Regions from separate parts of the Roseibium sp. SCP14 genome, predicted to be linked through region 3. Evidence: predicted binding sites of a transcription regulator. Region 3 holds the regulator's gene; each other region holds the start of a gene.

Evidence for each region. Region 3 encodes LexA, which represses DNA repair genes until DNA is damaged. Its sites were predicted from a motif close to TGTTCNNNNTGTGTTCNG; they were not measured.
Region 1: uvrA (excinuclease ABC subunit UvrA) is a predicted target of LexA. The motif match lies at 3,622-3,639, and genes of this name have one in related genera.
Region 2: ABLQ08_RS24350 (helicase-related protein) is a predicted target of LexA. The motif match lies at 703-720, and genes of this name have one in related genera.

Annotation. Positions count from the first base shown of each region.
Region 1 is NZ_JBDZYH010000003.1:702,786-708,699, reverse strand. Features, by position in the region: gene ABLQ08_RS15825 (DUF1127 domain-containing protein) at 114-260, opposite strand; gene uvrA (excinuclease ABC subunit UvrA) at 494-3,424, opposite strand; gene ABLQ08_RS15815 (single-stranded DNA-binding protein) at 3,982-4,539, shown strand; gene ABLQ08_RS15810 (hypothetical protein) at 4,592-5,077, opposite strand; gene ABLQ08_RS15805 (L,D-transpeptidase family protein) at 5,506-5,914, shown strand, end outside.
Region 2 is NZ_JBDZYH010000006.1:297,623-303,536, forward strand. Features, by position in the region: gene pyc (pyruvate carboxylase) at 1-55, opposite strand, end outside; gene ABLQ08_RS24350 (helicase-related protein) at 855-3,974, shown strand; gene ABLQ08_RS24355 (RNA-binding S4 domain-containing protein) at 3,995-4,375, shown strand; gene fdxA (ferredoxin FdxA) at 4,601-4,933, shown strand; gene ABLQ08_RS24365 (CarD family transcriptional regulator) at 5,388-5,914, shown strand, end outside.
Region 3 is NZ_JBDZYH010000003.1:419,497-425,410, forward strand. Features, by position in the region: gene ABLQ08_RS14545 (ComEC/Rec2 family competence protein) at 1-1,741, shown strand, start outside; gene lexA (transcriptional repressor LexA) at 1,824-2,534, opposite strand; gene ABLQ08_RS14555 (hypothetical protein) at 2,684-3,565, opposite strand; gene ABLQ08_RS14560 (acyl-CoA synthetase) at 3,562-5,139, opposite strand; gene ABLQ08_RS14565 (alpha/beta hydrolase) at 5,297-5,914, shown strand, end outside.

The DNA of each region.
Region 1 (5,914 bases), 280 kb from region 3:
ACTGGCGGGCGTCGTTTCGACGTGGCAGGGCTGGGAGGAGGATGCCCCGCGTGTCACACGCCCGTCGGCTGGGAGGAGGGTGCCTAGGGACGCGATTTCTAGTTTTTTGTCAGCTAAATTCCGCGGCGGGCAACAAATTTGATATCGCCACGGCAAATGCCGAGATCTTGCAGTTCACGGGTGGACAGGCGGGACAATTCGTCAACCGCACGGCGGTAGTTTACCCAGTTGCTGTACTTCTGACGCACAGTGTCAAACATCTTCTTATTCCTTAATCAGCGGATCGTCCTTGCGTTCCGCGTCGTCGTTGAACAAGGATATAATTCACCAGCTGAATTAAAAGAAGCGCGATCTGCGCATGTCAGACATGCATTTGGTGCAATGCAAAAAAGCTGTTGAATGACTGAGATTTTTTGGTGGAAAAAGTTAACAAAAACAGATCGATACGAATCTGTGTGCGGTGCACACAGATTCTCTGCGGTTGCGGAAGCGACTATTCCGCTGCGTCAGGTGTGCGTTGAGGCCTTCGTTGCAGAAGTTCCTGCAGAAATTGCCCGGTATAGCTTTCCCTTACGTCAGCAACTTCTTCCGGACGTCCCGTGGCGACAATCGTGCCTCCGCCATCACCACCTTCCGGTCCGAGGTCGATAATCCAGTCGGCCGTTTTGATGACTTCGAGATTGTGTTCGATCACCAGCACAGTGTTGCCCTGATCGACCAGCTCGTGAAGCACGTCGAGCAGTTTGGCGACATCATGAAAGTGCAGTCCCGTGGTCGGCTCGTCCAGAATGTAGAGCGTGCGTCCGGTAGAGCGTTTGGATAACTCCTTCGCCAGCTTTACCCTCTGCGCCTCGCCGCCCGACAGCGTTGTGGCCTGCTGTCCTACCTTTATGTAGCCAAGACCGACACGTGCAAGAGTGTCCATCTTGTCGCGGACCGCGGGAACGGCTGAAAAGAATTCGGCAGCTTCTTCGACGGTCATGTCGAGCACGTCGGCGATGGACTTGCCCTTGAATTCGACTTCCAGAGTTTCCCGGTTGTATCGCTTTCCCTTGCAAACGTCGCAGGTGACATAGACATCCGGAAGAAAGTGCATCTCGATCTTGATGACGCCGTCACCCTGGCAGGCTTCACACCGTCCGCCTTTGACGTTGAAGGAGAAACGCCCCGGTTGATAGCCACGCGCTTTTGCCTCTGGCATTCCGGCAAACCATTCGCGGATCGGCGTAAAGGCTCCAGTGTAGGTTGCCGGGTTCGAGCGGGGTGTTCGTCCGATCGGGGACTGGTCGATATCGATGACCTTGTCGAGGACTTCAAGCCCTTCGATCCGGTCATGAGGAGCCGGATTGTCCCTGGCACCGTTGAGCCTGCGTGCCGCGGCTTTGTAAAGCGTGTCGATCAGGAAAGTGGATTTTCCGCCGCCTGAAACGCCCGTGACACAGGTGAAGGTGCTGAGTGGAACGTCAACATCAACGTCTTTCAGATTGTTGCCGCGCGCGCCACGTACGGAAATCTGGCGTTTCTTGGTGATCTTGCGGCGCTCGTCGGTGCGCGCAATCATCTTGGTGCCGGACAGGTATTCGCCCGTCAGGGAGGCCGGATTGGCCATGATCTCTGAAGGCGTGCCCTTAGCGACGACCTGGCCGCCGTGGACACCGGCACCGGGCCCCACATCGACTACATAGTCGGCTGTCAACACGGCATCTTCATCATGTTCCACGACGATAACCGTGTTTCCGAGGTCACGCAGATGCTTGAGCGTTTCAAGGAGGCGCGCATTGTCCCGCTGATGAAGTCCGATTGACGGTTCGTCAAGGACGTAAAGGACACCCGTCAGACCTGAACCAATTTGGGAAGCCAGTCGAATTCGCTGGCTTTCACCTCCGGAAAGCGTTCCAGAGGACCGCGACAGCGTCAGATATTCAAGGCCGACATCGTTCAGGAACTTCAGGCGCTCGCGAATTTCCTTCAGGATACGACCGGCAATTTCCGTCTGTTTGTCATTGAGCTTCGCCGGCAGAGCCTCGAACCAGTCACTTGCCTGCCTTATAGAGCATTCGGTGATCTGACCAATGTGTCTGTCAGCGATCTTGACCGCGAGCGCCTCCGGCTTCAGGCGGAACCCACTGCAGGCGGGACAGGCGTGATCCGACTGGAACCGGGCCAGTTCCTCGCGAACCCATGAGGACTCGGTTTCACGCCACCGGCGTTCGATATTGCCGATAACACCTTCGAATGTCTTTTCCGTCCGATAGCTGCGTACCCCGTCGTCATATACGAACTCGACGGCAGTTTTGCCGGTGCCGTGAAGAATGGCGTCTTGTACCTCAACCGGAAGATCCTTCCAGGGGGTCGCCATTGACACCTTGAAGTGGCTGCACAGTGCTTCCAGTGTTTGTGCATAGTAAGGAGACGTCGACCCGGTTTTGGCCCAAGGCAATACGGCCCCTTCGCGCAACGATAGGGAATGGTCGGGCACAACCAGATCTTCTTCGAACGCTAGGGTCGTCCCCAGGCCGTCACAGGTCGGACATGCGCCAAACGGATTGTTGAATGAAAACAGACGTGGCTCAATCTCCGGAATGGTGAAACCGGAAACGGGACAGGCGAACTTTTCCGAGAAAATCAGACGTTTCGGATCGCCGTTCTCTTCGGTCTTGTCCGCAAATTCCGCAATCGCAATTCCGTCGGCCAGCTTCAGAGCTGTTTCAAGGGAGTCTGCCAGCCTTCCCGCGATATCATCGCGCACGACCAGCCGGTCCACGACAACATCGATATCGTGCTTGTATTTCTTGTCCAGGGCAGGGGCGTCGGCAATTTCGTAGAAGGTTCCGTCGATCTTGACCCTCTGGAACCCCTTTTTCATGAGTTCCGCCAATTCCTTGCGGTACTCTCCCTTGCGGCCGCGAACCATCGGTGCGAGCAGGTAGAGGCGTGATCCTTCTTCCAGGTCCAGAACGCGGTCGACCATCTGGCTCACGGTCTGGCTTTCGATCGGTAATCCGGTGGCCGGAGAATAAGGAATGCCGACGCGGGCAAACAGCAACCGCATGTAGTCGTATATTTCGGTCACCGTTCCAACGGTGGAGCGCGGATTGCGTGACGTTGTCTTCTGCTCGATCGAGATTGCCGGTGACAGACCGTCAATCTGGTCTACATCCGGCTTCTGCATCATTTCCAGGAACTGGCGGGCATATGCGGACAAGCTTTCGACATACCTGCGCTGGCCTTCCGCGTAGATCGTGTCGAAGGCGAGAGAAGATTTGCCCGAGCCGGAAAGGCCTGTCATCACGATCAGTCTGTCGCGAGGCAGATCGAGGTCCACACCCTTCAGATTATGTTCCCTGGCCCCTTTGACACTGATGACCTTGGTTGGATCACTTTTCCAGCTTTCATCCGCCTTGAGGCTCTTGGATGTTGTCATTCTCTCTCTTCCTGACCTCGCGCGCCGGTTACATTCAGCGCTCGTGCACGTGTGGATATATTCGAAGGGGCTCGTTTCCCGCTTTGTCTTTGTCCCGATATAGCAGTTTAACGCGGCGCTTCCAGTGGGGGGTTCACTGCGGCAGGAGGAGAATTTCAGGATACGAAGTCCGATTGAATCGTTTTTACAGAAGTGATAAGAACAAAACAAGTACATTGAAGCGTGGGGCGTCAGGAAGTTTCAATTGTTCTGGTCGGCTCACCAGCGGTGGGCTTGAAATTCATCCTGACAGGAAACAGGAACCACAAAGGAACAAAACGGGATAGATTGCAGCGGCCGTCAATCCCGCGGGTTCTCAGGGGGGGATAGTCGGAAAGTCTTGTTTTCCGCAAAAGGTGGGCTTGCCTTGTGGAAAATGCTGGCCGTGAAGCAAAAAAGAAGACAGAGCGGTTGGCGGATCGTTAGGGTTCTGGTTTCTAGCGGCGATGGTTGCGGCGCGGTCTGCTGATAGAAGCAAATAATTCAGAGCGGATCGCGCAAACAAACAGGAGTTCACAATGGCGGGCAGCGTCAATAAAGTAATTTTGGTCGGCAATCTGGGAGCCGATCCGGAAATCCGCCGGACGCAGGATGGCCGTCCTATCGCCAATTTGCGTATTGCAACCTCGGAAACCTGGCGGGACCGCAATTCCGGTGAGCGTCGCGAGAAGACCGAATGGCACCGTGTCGTGATTTTCAATGAAGGACTTTGCAAGGTCGCTGAAAATTACCTGCGCAAAGGCTCGAAGGTCTATCTCGAAGGGCAGTTGCAGACACGGAAGTGGCAGGATCAATCCGGGCAGGATCGGTATTCTACCGAAATTGTTCTGCAGGGCTTCAATTCCAATCTGACGATGCTTGATGGGCGCGGTGAAGGTGGCGGTCAGTCGGGTGGCCTGCCTGACTACGGCAACGATCCTCAGGGCGGTGGCGGCTTCGGCGGTGGCTCTGGCGGCTCAGGAGGGAACTTCGGCGGTAGCGGCGGCGGTGGTTACGGCGGCGGTTCCAGTGGCGGTGGCTTTGGAGGTCCTTCCGGCGGTGGTGCGGGCCCGATGGACGACGAAATTCCGTTTTAAGTCATGTTGTTTGCGGGGGTGATCCGATCGGGTTGCTCCCGTTTTCTTTGGATTACCCGCCTACATTCGGGTCGTATGGCGTTCGTGGGTCGTCCACGCCGTCATAATATTCTTTCGCGGTCCCAAGACCGCAATGATAGACAGCTTCTTCCGCACGGGTGTCTCCTCCTGTGATAGGAGCGCCGTTATGATGTGCAAGCTCATGGATAAGCGTTGCCAGTACCATCCACCTTCCCATGTTGAATGCGCGATCGCCGACGGCAATTTCTCCCGTCGGAGTATGAATTTCCCCGTGCAGGGGAGAAATTGTCGGACCGTAATTTACCCAGATGCTGCTGTCGCCGATCATGTTGGTCAACGTTCTTCGGCCCGGAAGGGACCTGAAATAGGCATCGCAGCCGGGATTGTTCTTGACCATCCTGAAGAGCTTGTTTCGAGCCCATTTCAGTTTGCTGTATTGAGACGAATTGAAACTGGTGTATTTCGATATCGGCGACGCATGGTCTCCTATGTTGAACTGGAATGGCATCGCTCTCATCGATCTCCGTCGGTTGGGTCTTCCTGCCAAGAATAGTGAAAACCGACATTGATTACCGTGACGGAGGTCACGAAGCGTCGCCTTGAGGCATTCCCTTCAGTGCATCGTGCAATAGGTGTTGGGGTGGTGCGCGATAAATTCGTCACAGTGATGTGAATTCACAATCTGTGTATGGGGGAAACTCTTAACCATATCAACAGGCCTGATATAGTATCAGTCTGTTCACCATGCGTGTCATTCGCCGGAATTGAGCGAGAATCGCCATTTTGAAACGGCAGAATGCGCGCTGAACATAATCGCTCGGGTATGTCTGCAATCCCGGCGGTCTCTTCCTAGGCAGGGGAATTAAACGTCCGGTTCGAAAAAGGGCGCGGTGCCGGAAACGACACTAGTTAATAAATTTTCGGGTTTAGATGATGCGAGCAAACATGACGGAACGCGAAATGCCGAAGAGCGGCGACGAGGGAGCATTGATGAAACGCTCCAGGGCAGTACTGGGAAATTCAATCAAGGCCGGCCTTATGGTCACGGTGCTTGCATCCGGTTTTTCCGCGATGACATACGAACCGGCATCAGCCCAAGGTCTGTTCCAACGGCTTTTCAATCCGGAGAACCATCGCAAGCAGCGAGAGCGGGAACGTCAGGATCAGCTTCGTGAGCAGGCGGCCAAGGTCAAGGTGTCCGCGCCGCGGTATCTGAATTATTCGCCTGATACCTTGAAGAAAGTGTCGCTCACGCCGCTCTCCGAAGTGAAGCCGGCTGAGATTGAGCCTGCGGACGCGGAAGCTACAAATCGGCAACAGGAAGCTGAGACCGTTGTCGTGGACAGTGAGACGA
Region 2 (5,914 bases), on a different contig from region 3:
AAACCCGGATCGCGATTTCGGACCTGTTTGCAACGAGAATTTTTGTTATCGCCAAACGCCCTCTCCTCCTAATTTTACGCAAAAGCGGAGCTGATTTTGGCAAGATTTCTACTTTGGTCGGAGGCGCTTGAAAAGGGGCAGAAATGATGTCCTTTTTTTTACCAGGAAAAATATTTTGCGCCTGCACCCGTAACTCTTGGAAAAAGAACGCATATTCGCCGATTTTCCCGTCGAATGCTTCGGTTCGAAAAAATTTGCAGCGCAGCAAAAATTGGCAAAATTCAGATTTGAGAACCGACAAAAATCGCGTTTTTCATGTTTTGCCCCGGTTTGAGACAGACTGATTAATGCGCATGACGACGAAGATCGGCGATCAAAAGTCCAAAGCCAGCTGATTAGACCTCATCACTGCCAAACCTACTAGATGTTGTAAGAACAAAGCTGAAACACTTTCAAATCACCGATTCGTCCGGGATTCGTTCTCCATGTGTCCAATCGTTAACAAATGTCAGAGTCCAGAAATCCGAGTAGTTTTTTAAAAATTAATCATTGACACGGATTCGCCGCAATTCACACCACCCCTCCCGAACTGAATCAAACCATTGACCAGATTCATGATTTCGTACCAACCCGAAGGCAGAAGACCACATCTTGTAGGGAACAAATCCTGAATCAACGAGAGTCAGCGATTCGGTTTCGGTTTGTTCCAGAGTCGTTCTCCACAGGAAACTTTTCTTCGCAATTTCCGTCACTTCACCCCAAAAGAATTAGCGACACGGCCAGTCCTGGTGTGCTAGACACGCGACACTAGATATAGGCGCAGAGCCGAAAGAAAGCCGACCACAACCAATTCCATGTCCCGCCCTCAGCCCCTGCCGCTGCCTCCGTCAGCCCGGTCCCGCACTGTGACGGCAGTCCTCGGACCGACGAATACCGGCAAGACCCATCTCGCGATCGAACGCATGCTGGCACAGCCTTCCGGGCTGATCGGCCTGCCGTTGCGATTGCTCGCGCGCGAAGTCTATGGCCGCGTTGCTGACAGGGCAGGACCAGAATCCGTTGCGCTGATCACCGGTGAAGAGAAGATCATCCCGGACAATCCGCGCTTCTGGGTGTCCACGGTTGAAGCAATGCCGCTGGATCTGAACACGGAATTCGTTGCAATCGACGAGGTGCAGCTCGCCGGAAATCTCGATCGCGGCCACGTGTTCACCGACCGCATCCTGAACCTGCGCGGCAAATCGGAAACGCTGCTTCTGGGCGCTGCGACCATTCGGCCGCTTCTGGAAAAACTTATTCCCGGCCTCAACGTCGTCACGCGGCCCCGCATGTCGGTCCTGGAATATGCAGGTTCGAAAAAGGTTTCCCGCTTGCCGGCCCGATCCGCTGTGGTCGCATTCTCGGCCGACGAAGTCTATTCCATTGCCGAACTGATCCGGCGTCAGCGTGGCGGTGCGGCGGTGGTACTCGGCTCGTTAAGTCCGCGCACCCGCAATGCGCAGGTCGAATTGTTCCAGAACGGCGATGTGGACCACCTGGTTGCGACCGATGCCATCGGCATGGGCCTCAACCTCGACGTTCATCACATTGCGTTCGCAGGAAACCGAAAATTCGACGGTTATCAGTACCGCCAACTGACCCCCGCGGAGATGGGACAGATCGCCGGACGCGCCGGCCGGCACACCAAAGACGGCACCTTCGGCGTGACCGGACGGGTCGATCCGCTGGATGATGATCTTGTCGAACAGATCGAAAGTCACCACTTTGACGGCTTGAAAGTGCTGCAATGGCGCAACAGTTCGCTGGATTTTTCATCCACCGGCGCCTTGCGGCGAAGCCTTGATACCGTCCCGAAAGAAGAGGGTCTCGCTAGGGCGCCCACTGGTGACGATATTACCGCGCTTGAACATTTGTTGCGCGATAGCGCAATATCTGGAATGGCAACAGGGGCAAAATCAGTCGAATTGTTATGGGACGTGTGTCAGGTCCCCGACTATCGTAAGATCGCCCCGGCAAACCACGCAGAGTTGTTGAACACGATCTACACACATCTGATGCAGGACAATTACATCGCGGATGACTGGTTCACCCGTCAATTGGCCTTCGCAGACCGCACAGATGGTGATATCGACACACTCGCGAACCGGATTGCACATATCCGGACCTGGACCTATGTCGCAAATCGCCCTGACTGGCTGGCCGATCCGGCCCACTGGCAGGGGGAGACACGCGACATTGAAGATAAACTATCTGACGCCCTTCACGAGCGGCTGACACAGCGCTTCGTGGATCGGCGGACAAGTGTATTGATGCGACGTTTGAGAGAGAACGCAATGCTGGAAGCGGAAATTACATCGAGCGGCGATGTGCTCGTTGAAGGTCAGCACATCGGAAATCTGCTTGGCTTCCGGTTTGCCCCTGATGCGGCGGCAGAAGGACCGGATGGCAAGACCGTCCGGGCTGCCGCACAGAAAGCCCTGACCACTGAAATCGAAGCCAGAGCGGAAAAGCTTGGGAAATCGGAAAACGCCGATTTCGTGCTCACGTCCGATGGAGCCATTCGCTGGCGCGGAGAACCCGTGGCCAAGCTGATGGCCGGCGAAGACGTGTTGACACCAACCGTGCTGTTGCTGGCGGACGAACATCTGACGGGGTCTGCTCGCGAAGCCGTACAGGGACGTCTGGACCTCTGGATCAAGGCGCAGATCGATACGCTGCTCAAGCCTCTGATGGATCTGAAGTCCGGCGAAGGTCTCGAAGGTCTCGCAAGAGGTATCGCTTTCCGCATCGTTGAGGGGCTCGGCATTCTCGAGCGCCAGGACGCCGCCGATGAAATTCGCCAGCTGGATCAGGACATGCGCGCTGGCCTGCGCAAGCATGGCGTTCGTTTTGGCGCCTACACTATTTTTGTCCCGGCCCTGCTGAAACCCGCGCCAAGCCAGTTACTCGCACAACTGTGGGCACTGAAGCACGGTGCGCTCGACATGAACGGCATGGCAGAGCTGCCACAGCTTTCAGCATCCGGGCGTACGTCGATCCCGGTTGACGAAAGCATCGAAAAAGCCCTTTACAAGGTCGTCGGCTTTCGGGTTTGCGGCCCACGCGCCGTGCGTGTCGACATTCTGGAACGTCTGGCGGATCTCATTCGACCGCTGATTGCCTGGAAGCCTCTGGACGCCGAAGTCTCCCCTCCGGAAGGTGCGATTGAGCAAGGCGGCGGCTTCACTGTCACCGTTGCCATGACGTCTCTGCTCGGCTGCGCGGGTGAGGATTTCTCGGCTGTCCTGAAGTCTCTCGGCTATCGGGTCGAGACCAAAGAGGTTCAACGACCGGTCACGGCCAAACCTGCCAGTGAGCAGGAGAGCGGTGACACCACCAAGGCTCCGGAAGCTGTTGACGCTCCGCAAGTCGCGTCTGAATCCACGCAGTCGCCTGATGCACGGGAAGAGGTTGCTCAATCAGCAACGGCTGAAACTGCAGAGACTGAGGTAGCTGAAGCGATTGCAGCTGAAGCCCCGGCCGGGGACCCTGACACGGCAGTAAACGTTCAGGCGACTGTAGATGCACCGGCGGAAGTCGCTCAAAATCCGGAAGAAGCAGCACCTGAAGTCTCAGGCGAAACTGCGGCTTCTGGTGACGAAGCAACTGCTGAAGCGGAAATGGAAACCGTCACCATCGAAATCTGGCGCCCGGGTCGGCACGATCGTCGTCCGAGAGGCCGTCATGACCAGCGGCGCGGAGATAACCGCAGAGGGTCTGGTCCAAAAGGCGGCCAGGGCGAGAAGCGTCACGGCAAGGGCGGCGGCAAAGGCGGCCCCAATCGCAACCGCGGTGGTCATTCGCATGGTCAGAAAGGCTTCGACGGCGGCAACCGGCGCGGCAACGCTCCCAAGGACAAGCCGATTGATCCGAACTCACCGTTTGCAGCCCTTATGGCGCTGAAGGCCGATATGGACAGCAAGGACAAGAAGTAATCTCTGCCGCACAAACACAAATGGCAGGCGGCAACCTGCGCATAGACAAGTGGCTCTGGTACGCCAGGGTCACAAAGTCCCGGTCTCTTGCCCAGAAGCTGGCGACATCCGGTCATGTCCGCGTCAACAAGGACAAGATTGCCTCCGCCAGCAAGACCATCAAGGAAGGTGACGTTCTGACAATCGTGTTGGAACGCAGGGTCCTGGTCCTTAAGGTCATCGCACTTGGCACCCGGCGCGGCCCTTATGAAGAAGCCCGGAAACTATACGAAGACCTGTCCCCCCCGCCACCGCCCAAGAAAGAAGCGCCACCGCCACCTCCGGGCCAACGTGAAGCGGGGTCGGGCCGCCCGACGAAGCGGGATCGGCGTAAATTGGACGCCTTTCGTCGCGACGACTGAAGCAAAATTCTGAAAGAGCTGCAAAAACAGAATAACATTCTCTTGTAACGCCGGATTGCGTCATCCTGTGCGCTTGCGCGCATCCGACAAAAACGATACCCAACTGCGATCAGAGAATTGAACCGTGCGCCTCCCATGGATTGTGCTGCACGAATATAACCGCCGGATAAAGCTTGAGATACATTTCGACGTTCTCATGCAGGGTTGGCACGAAGCGAGGATACGATGACCTACGTCGTCACGGACAACTGCATCAAATGCAAATACACCGATTGTGTGGAAGTCTGCCCGGTTGATTGTTTCTATGAGGGTGAGAACTTCCTCGTCATCAATCCGGATGAATGTATCGACTGCGGTGTATGCGAACCGGAATGCCCGGCTGAAGCCATTCTCCCCGACACTGAACCTGGTTTGGAGAAGTGGATAGAGGTAAACGCAGAGTATTCGGAGAAATGGCCGAACATTACCGAGAAGAAAGATCCGCTTCCGGAAGCTGAAGAGTTTGACGGCAAGGAAAACAAGTTCGAAAAGTTCTTTTCGCCAAATCCGGCGTCCTGATTCGCTTTAGACGCTTGCGTCAGACTGACGCAAGCGTCATTTCGGCATTAAGCGATTGCAATTTCATCAGGAAATCTATCGGCTGCCGCGCAAGTAAGGGCAGGCGGGACATGGTGTTTGCGCACTGCAAAAGAGCAGTACTTTAATTTTCCACAAAAGTATGTTACAAGTGGAAGATAGTCGCCAACCATGAGAACAACCCCCAAAACGGAGTCTTGAAAACGTGTTCGGGTCTTTTCGATACCGGACAACGCAAGATCCCGGCAGCTCATCTGTCTGAGATTAGGTTTTATAGTGGAAATCGGCGACTGACCAGCCCTGACACGCCGCATATCAACAGGCGTTCCACATTGGATCGCTCGGCGGGGTTCGTGTCGCATAAGAACAGGTGACCGCACAGCGGTCCTTCCCGGCCCTAAACGGGCCGATTAACTGCGCAGGAGAGAATACGAGTATGGCAACGAACACCAAAAAGACCGCGCAGCGTCAAGGTTTCAAGACTGGTGAGTACATCGTGTACCCGGCTCATGGGGTCGGCCAGATTACCGCCATTGAAGAACAGAATGTTGCGGGTCACTCTTTGGAGTTGCTCGTTATCGTTTTTGAACAGGACAAGATGACCCTACGGGTTCCTGTCGCCAAGATCGCTTCCGTTGGAATGCGCAAGCTCGGCGATCCGGCAGCCGTCAAGAAGGCTCTGGAAACCGTCCGTGGCCGTCCGCGTGTCAAGCGGACCATGTGGAGCCGCCGCGCACAGGAATATGAAGCAAAAATCAATTCCGGCGATCTGATCGCAATTTCCGAAGTTGTTCGTGACCTTTACCGGTCCGAAAGCCAGCCGGAGCAGTCCTATTCCGAGCGCCAGCTTTATGAAGCTGCCCTCGACCGCATGGCACGCGAAATTGCTGCCGTGAACAAGTGCTCCGAAACGGAAGCTGTCAAGCAGATCGAGCAGAACCTGGCCAAATCCCCAAGCCGGGC
Region 3 (5,914 bases):
TGCTGGACCGGTTGCTCCAGGAGACTATGATTTTTCCTTTCGGGCTTTCTTTTCCCAGATAGGTGCAACTGGATTTAGCTTTGGTCCGCCGGTGGTGGTGCCTTACGACGAGACGCCTCTGGATGTACAATTGCGCTCGGTTTTGCAGGGTTTTCGGGACACCATTGGGGCGAAGATAAAGGCGGCACTTAGAGATACACCGGAAGCAAGTCTCGCTGTCGCGCTTCTTGTCGGTGATCGCAGTGGTATTGCCAAAGAACAGGAGGAGGATCTCAGAGCGGCAGGACTTGCTCATATCCTGGCGATATCCGGTTTGCATATGGCGCTGTTTGCTGGTGGGGCGTACGCGATTGTCCTGTTGATACTCGCAGTCATCCCGGCGCTGCCACTCCGCTGGCCGACACACAAATGGGCTGCCGTCGCTGCGTTGGTCGCAGCGTTTGTGTATTTGCTTCTTTCCGGTGCCTCCGTTGCGACGCAACGGTCTTTTCTCATGATCGGGCTGGTGTTTCTTGGTGTTCTTGTCGGCAGGAGGGGATTAACGCTGCGCAGTGTTGCAATCGCCGGACTGGCTTTGTTGCTTCTGGCACCCGAGCGCCTGTTTTTTCCTGGTTTTCAGATGTCTTTTGCTGCTGTCATCTGTTTGATCGCAGTTTATGAGATTTGGCGAAACCGAGAGCTTTCGATCGGTAGAGGAGTGCCGGCAGAAGCCGGTCCAATTTCTCTGTTGTTGCGAAATGCTTTTCGCTGGAGTGCAGGACTTGTCGTGACAGCGAGTGTTGCAGGTCTGGCAACCGGTATCATCGGGGCGCATCATTTCGGTCAGGTTGCGCCGTTTGGTGTCGTAGGAAACCTACTTGGAATGCCGGTGTTTTCTCTCGTGATCATGCCGCTTGGGGTGTTGGCGCTGGTGCTGATGCCGCTTGGTCTCGCATCGTTCCCGTTGACGGTCATGTCGATGGGCATCTCCTGGCTGTTGAAAATCGCCGAATTTACCGCGCAGCTGGATGCCGGTGCCGGCGCGGTTGGAAAGTTGAGCGCACCGGCGGCTCTGCTGTTTACCTCCTCCTTTTTTGCCGTTCTGCTCTTGCCTGGTCGTCAACGTATTTGGGCGATCATGCCGATGGTTGCCGGTGCGCTGCTTTTAATCTCGCAGCGACCGCCAGATATTCAAATTGCATCCTCCGGAGTTAGAGTGGCTGCACGAGATGAACAGGGGTTCCTTAGATGGACCGGAAGACGGCAGTCATTTGCCACCGATATCTGGTTCGCAAGCGAAGGTGTTGTCAGTTCAGCGATAAAATCGCGCAAGATGAAATCGCCTCAAGTAAGGTGTGATGCGAGTGGCTGCGTCGTACTGGCTTATCCCGCAAGTTCCGAGGGCGATTTAAACACGGCCCTGAACACACCCTTGAAAGTTGCGCTTCCAAGAACTGCAGATGCATTTCGTCTGGATTGCGAACATGCAGACATTGTCGTGTCCGACCTAATCATTCCTGAAACTTGCCGAACTGCGACCTCAATAGGCGGAGCGGTCCGCGAAGAGCGCGGTGCTGTATCCATTTGGTTGTCGAGGGAGAAAATGGCTTACGCAACGCAGACGGACCAACCTGAAGTCGACAGTCAATCAGGCGTGAAAATATCAAAGATCAAATTCGCAGTTTCTGCCAATCCGCGACCTTGGCACATGCCCGGTACCTTTACCCGCGAAAAACTCAAGCAGGTTCAAAGAGAAAACTAGCACACAAGTGTTGCTGCAAGGCGTGATCGCCCCGCGTCTCCGGAAGCCTGCCGTGCATGATGCCTGGCAGGCTCAGTCCTGATCAGTATTGCCGGAACAAGGCGACCAGCCGGCCCTGCACGCGAACGCGGCCTGGTCCAAAGATCCTGGTTTCGTAAGCTGGGTTCGCTGCTTCGAGAGCTATGGAGGCACCTTTCTTGCGCAAGCGCTTCAAAGTTGCTTCCTCATCATCCACGAGCGCAACGACAATGTCACCGCTATCGGCGCTGTCTGTCCGGCGGATCAGCACCGTGTCACCGTCCAGAATGCCGGCCTCGATCATGGAGTCGCCCCGCACTTCCAAGGCGTAATGTTCACCTTTGCCGAGTAGCTCCTGCGGAACGGTGATGGAGTGGCTGTGGGTCTGGATAGCCTCGATCGGCACACCTGCCGCAATTCGCCCCATGACCGGAATTTCCGCACCGGCTGTTTCAACAACCGGTGCCGGAGGAGGCGCCTCCTGCTTGCCCAGTGAGCCTTCGATCACTTCAGGTGAGAAGCTGCCTCGTGGACGCGGGGAGCTGAGGCCGGGAGCGATCGAGTCGGGCAGGCGGACAACTTCCATTGCGCGTGCGCGGTTCGGAAGGCGACGGATGAAGCCTCGTTCCTCGAGTGCCGTAATCAGGCGATGAATGCCGGACTTGGATCGAAGGTCCAAGGCATCTTTCATTTCGTCGAATGAAGGTGGGACACCTGTTTCCTTCAGTCTTTCATGAATGAACATGAGCAGTTCATACTGCTTGCGCGTGAGCATATCGGCTTCCCCTGACCGCGAGAATCAAGTGGTACAAATCAAGAACACACTACCTGTTCCTATTGTGTTCTGCAAGGGTAAATGTTCTCTTACTGTTCCTTTGGGCGTGGAAATCAGCGGCTCCGCTACCTGATTGCGAGCGTCGAATGCTAGCGTGAAGACACGGTAGTTTGAGAAGTCAGCAACAGTTCGCATGTCACCAAAGTTGGAGCGCCCCCGGGTTTGACCATGCCTTCATACAGCTGTCCGGTCAGGTCAACGCATCGTACGGGTAACATCAGTTTCTGGTCTTGTCTCCGACCGGCCCCGGACCTAATGAGGATTTCTGAAATCAGACCCGGCATCATCCGGCCATCGGTAAATTCCGCTCCGGCGAAGCTGCCAAGACCATGAACCTCGTAGGTCGGCCCGGAAAATCGATCTGCCAGAGCCGCTACGCCCTGGTGGAAGTCTTCAAAAGGGGCTAGCGTGGCGATGACCGCGTTGTGGTTTTGGTTTGATGGGTTGGGTTGATCCTGTTTCACGCGGAAAAGTGTGAACTCGGTTTCCGGATCAGGTTCCGACACGAAACGCGCTCCAGTCAGTCCAAATCCCTTCGACTGTGCCAATCCGTTCAAGACGAGTGTCTCGGGCAACAGATGCCCAAGCCTCGCCTTTCCGTCCTCATGCCAATAAGCGTGGATATGGGCAAACCAGGTTCCGTCCCGCCATCCCAGAATAGCAACAGCTTCCTCTAGGGTCGCTCCACCTGATGAATGAGTATCGCTGTACCAGGCGGCGTGGCGATCATCGATTGCCCTGTCCGGCATGACATAATCGAAGGAGCGCAAGTTCAGACCACTGAGATCAAGAACAGCCGAGCCATAACCTTCCCGATCTGCCCAGTTGCCCAAAGCCGCAAGCAACCACTGCCCATCCGATAACTCGAGACTTATGGGGTCGGCGTGGCAGGTGGCATGGGGGCGGCGGTCTTCAGCCAGGGGGCCGGGATGCCGGATGTCCGAGCGGTTTCGTGGAGCCGGTCGTCTCACAGGAGGCCTTTCTCTTCCAAGTGTTCCCTCACAATTTTCTTCGTGATCTTGCCATACGCGCTGGTCGGCATTTGCTCGATGAAGAGATAGCGGGCAGGCATCTTGTACTTGGCGACCTTTCCGGAGAGGAAGTCAGCAAGATGGGCGTCTTCCGGTGCTGTTCCCGTCTCTGCGACGCACACGGCGAGACCGACTTCACCCCATTTGCGATCCGGAATTCCAATGATCGCGACTTCGGAAATGTCGGGATGGGTCAGAAGAACCTCCTCGATTTCCTTCGGGTACACGTTGGAGCCTCCGGATATGTACATGTCGGATGCGCGCCCGGTGAGGTAGAGATATCGCTGTTCGTCCATGTGGCCGATATCTCCCGTACGGAACCAGCCATTGCGGAAGGATTTTACATTGGCACCATCATCTTCAAGGTAACCGGCGCAAACCGCGGGGCCCACTACGCAGACTTCTCCGGTTTCGTGCGGTCCAAGGATGTTTCCGGCCTCGTCCTGGATGCTGATCTCAATGCCCGTTCGTTCTGTGCCACAGGTTCCAACTCGGGTTTCAGTGTCTTCAAGCGAATGATCCTGTGTTCGCAGCACCGTGATGTTGCCGGTCACTTCACCCAATCCATAGTATTGAACCAGCACCTGTCCAAGCTTCTCCAGCGCGCGTTTCTGATCCTCGCGATACATAGGTGCACCTGCATAAATGACATGCCGCAGGCTGGAATGGTCGAAGTGGTCGATAGAGGTATCCTCGACAAGCCGTTTGACGATTGTCGGCACGGTGAACAAGTTGCTGACCTTGTGCCTTTCGATCAGTTCGAAGGCAGCCTTTGGGTCAAATCCGCCTTGCGGCATCAAAACATGAGCGGTGCCGCTGGAAAGTTGCGCAATGAGTTGCAAGCCGGCGCCGTGGGAGAGCGGAGCTATGACAAGGGAAGCATCTTGCTCTGTCGTGCCGGGAAGAAGATCGGCCATATAATTCACGGTGACAAAGCCGATCTGACCATGGGTAAGGACGACAGCCTTGGGTCGTCCAGTGGAACCCGATGTGAAGAACAGCCAGCACGGATCGTTGTAATTGACCGGGGTGTTGGCAAAGTTTGAGCCCGCAAACCTTGAAATCAGGTGTTCATAGGACGTTCCATAGGAGCTATCTCCTACAGTGATGATACCCTTCAGATCCGGCTGCGCTTCCTGAACTGCTTCTGCTTGCAGCTCGAATTCTGCGTCGCACAGGAACACTTTCGCCCTGGCTTTTTGAGCTGCATAGGCGGTTTCGCCTGGAGCCTGGCGGAAATTACAGGGAACCCATATGGCTCCCAACCGAAATGAGGCGAGCATGATCTCGGCCATCTGGTTGGAATTCTGAGCTTGAACTAGCAGTGAGTCGCCCTTGGATACTCCAAAGTCTGATTGAAGAGCGGAAGCAAGTGCACTGACACGCGCATCGAGATCAGCCCAGCTCCAGGTGTTGTTTTCCCAGATAATTGCCGGTCTCGACGGCCAACGCGTTGCGTTTTTCGTCAAGAAATGTGCCAGATTGGCGACACGGTTGGAACAGCGCTCCATCATTCGCCCGGGTCCTCCCTAAATTTTTAGTTGATGGGACGTTAGGACGGACCCGGCTGATTTGACAAGCAGGGTGTGGAGCACGTTCACTCCATATTTGATGCTGGCCGCGTGCAAAATGCACCTGGCTGCTCGACGTTTCTTGGGTGGGAAAATATTGATGACAGAGAATACAATTACCGATTGGGATGATGCATACGCAAACGCTGCCTATATTCCAGGCGCTGGAGACTACGCTTCACGTTGGGAGGAGGATGCCAGAGCATTCAGAAACGCGTGGGGTGCGAAAGAACTCGATATTGCCTATGGAGTTGGTGAGCGCGAGAAGCTGGACATCTTTCGTCCTGAAGGGACAGCAAAAGGGTTGGTCGTTTTCGTTCACGGGGGGTATTGGCTTCGTTTCGACAAGTCCTATTGGTCTCACTTCGCACAGGGAGCTCTGACTGACGGTTGGGCGGTTTGTTTGCCAAGTTATGATTTGGCGCCTCATGTTCGAATTGCCGACATTACTCAACAGATCGGCTCAGCCATCAACCTGGCGGCGAGCCGTGTCGAGGGGCCTGTGAGATTGAGCGGCCACTCAGCCGGAGGCCATCTCGTTACGCGAATGGTAAGCGACGACAGCCCGCTGAATGCAGACACATTGCAGAGGGTCGTAAAGGTTGTTTCCATCAGTGGACTGCATGACCTTCGCCCGCTGTGCAAGACCCAGATGAACGACGCTTTCAAGATGAGTGAAGAAGACGCAGCATCCGAAAGCGCAGCGTTGATGGACCCT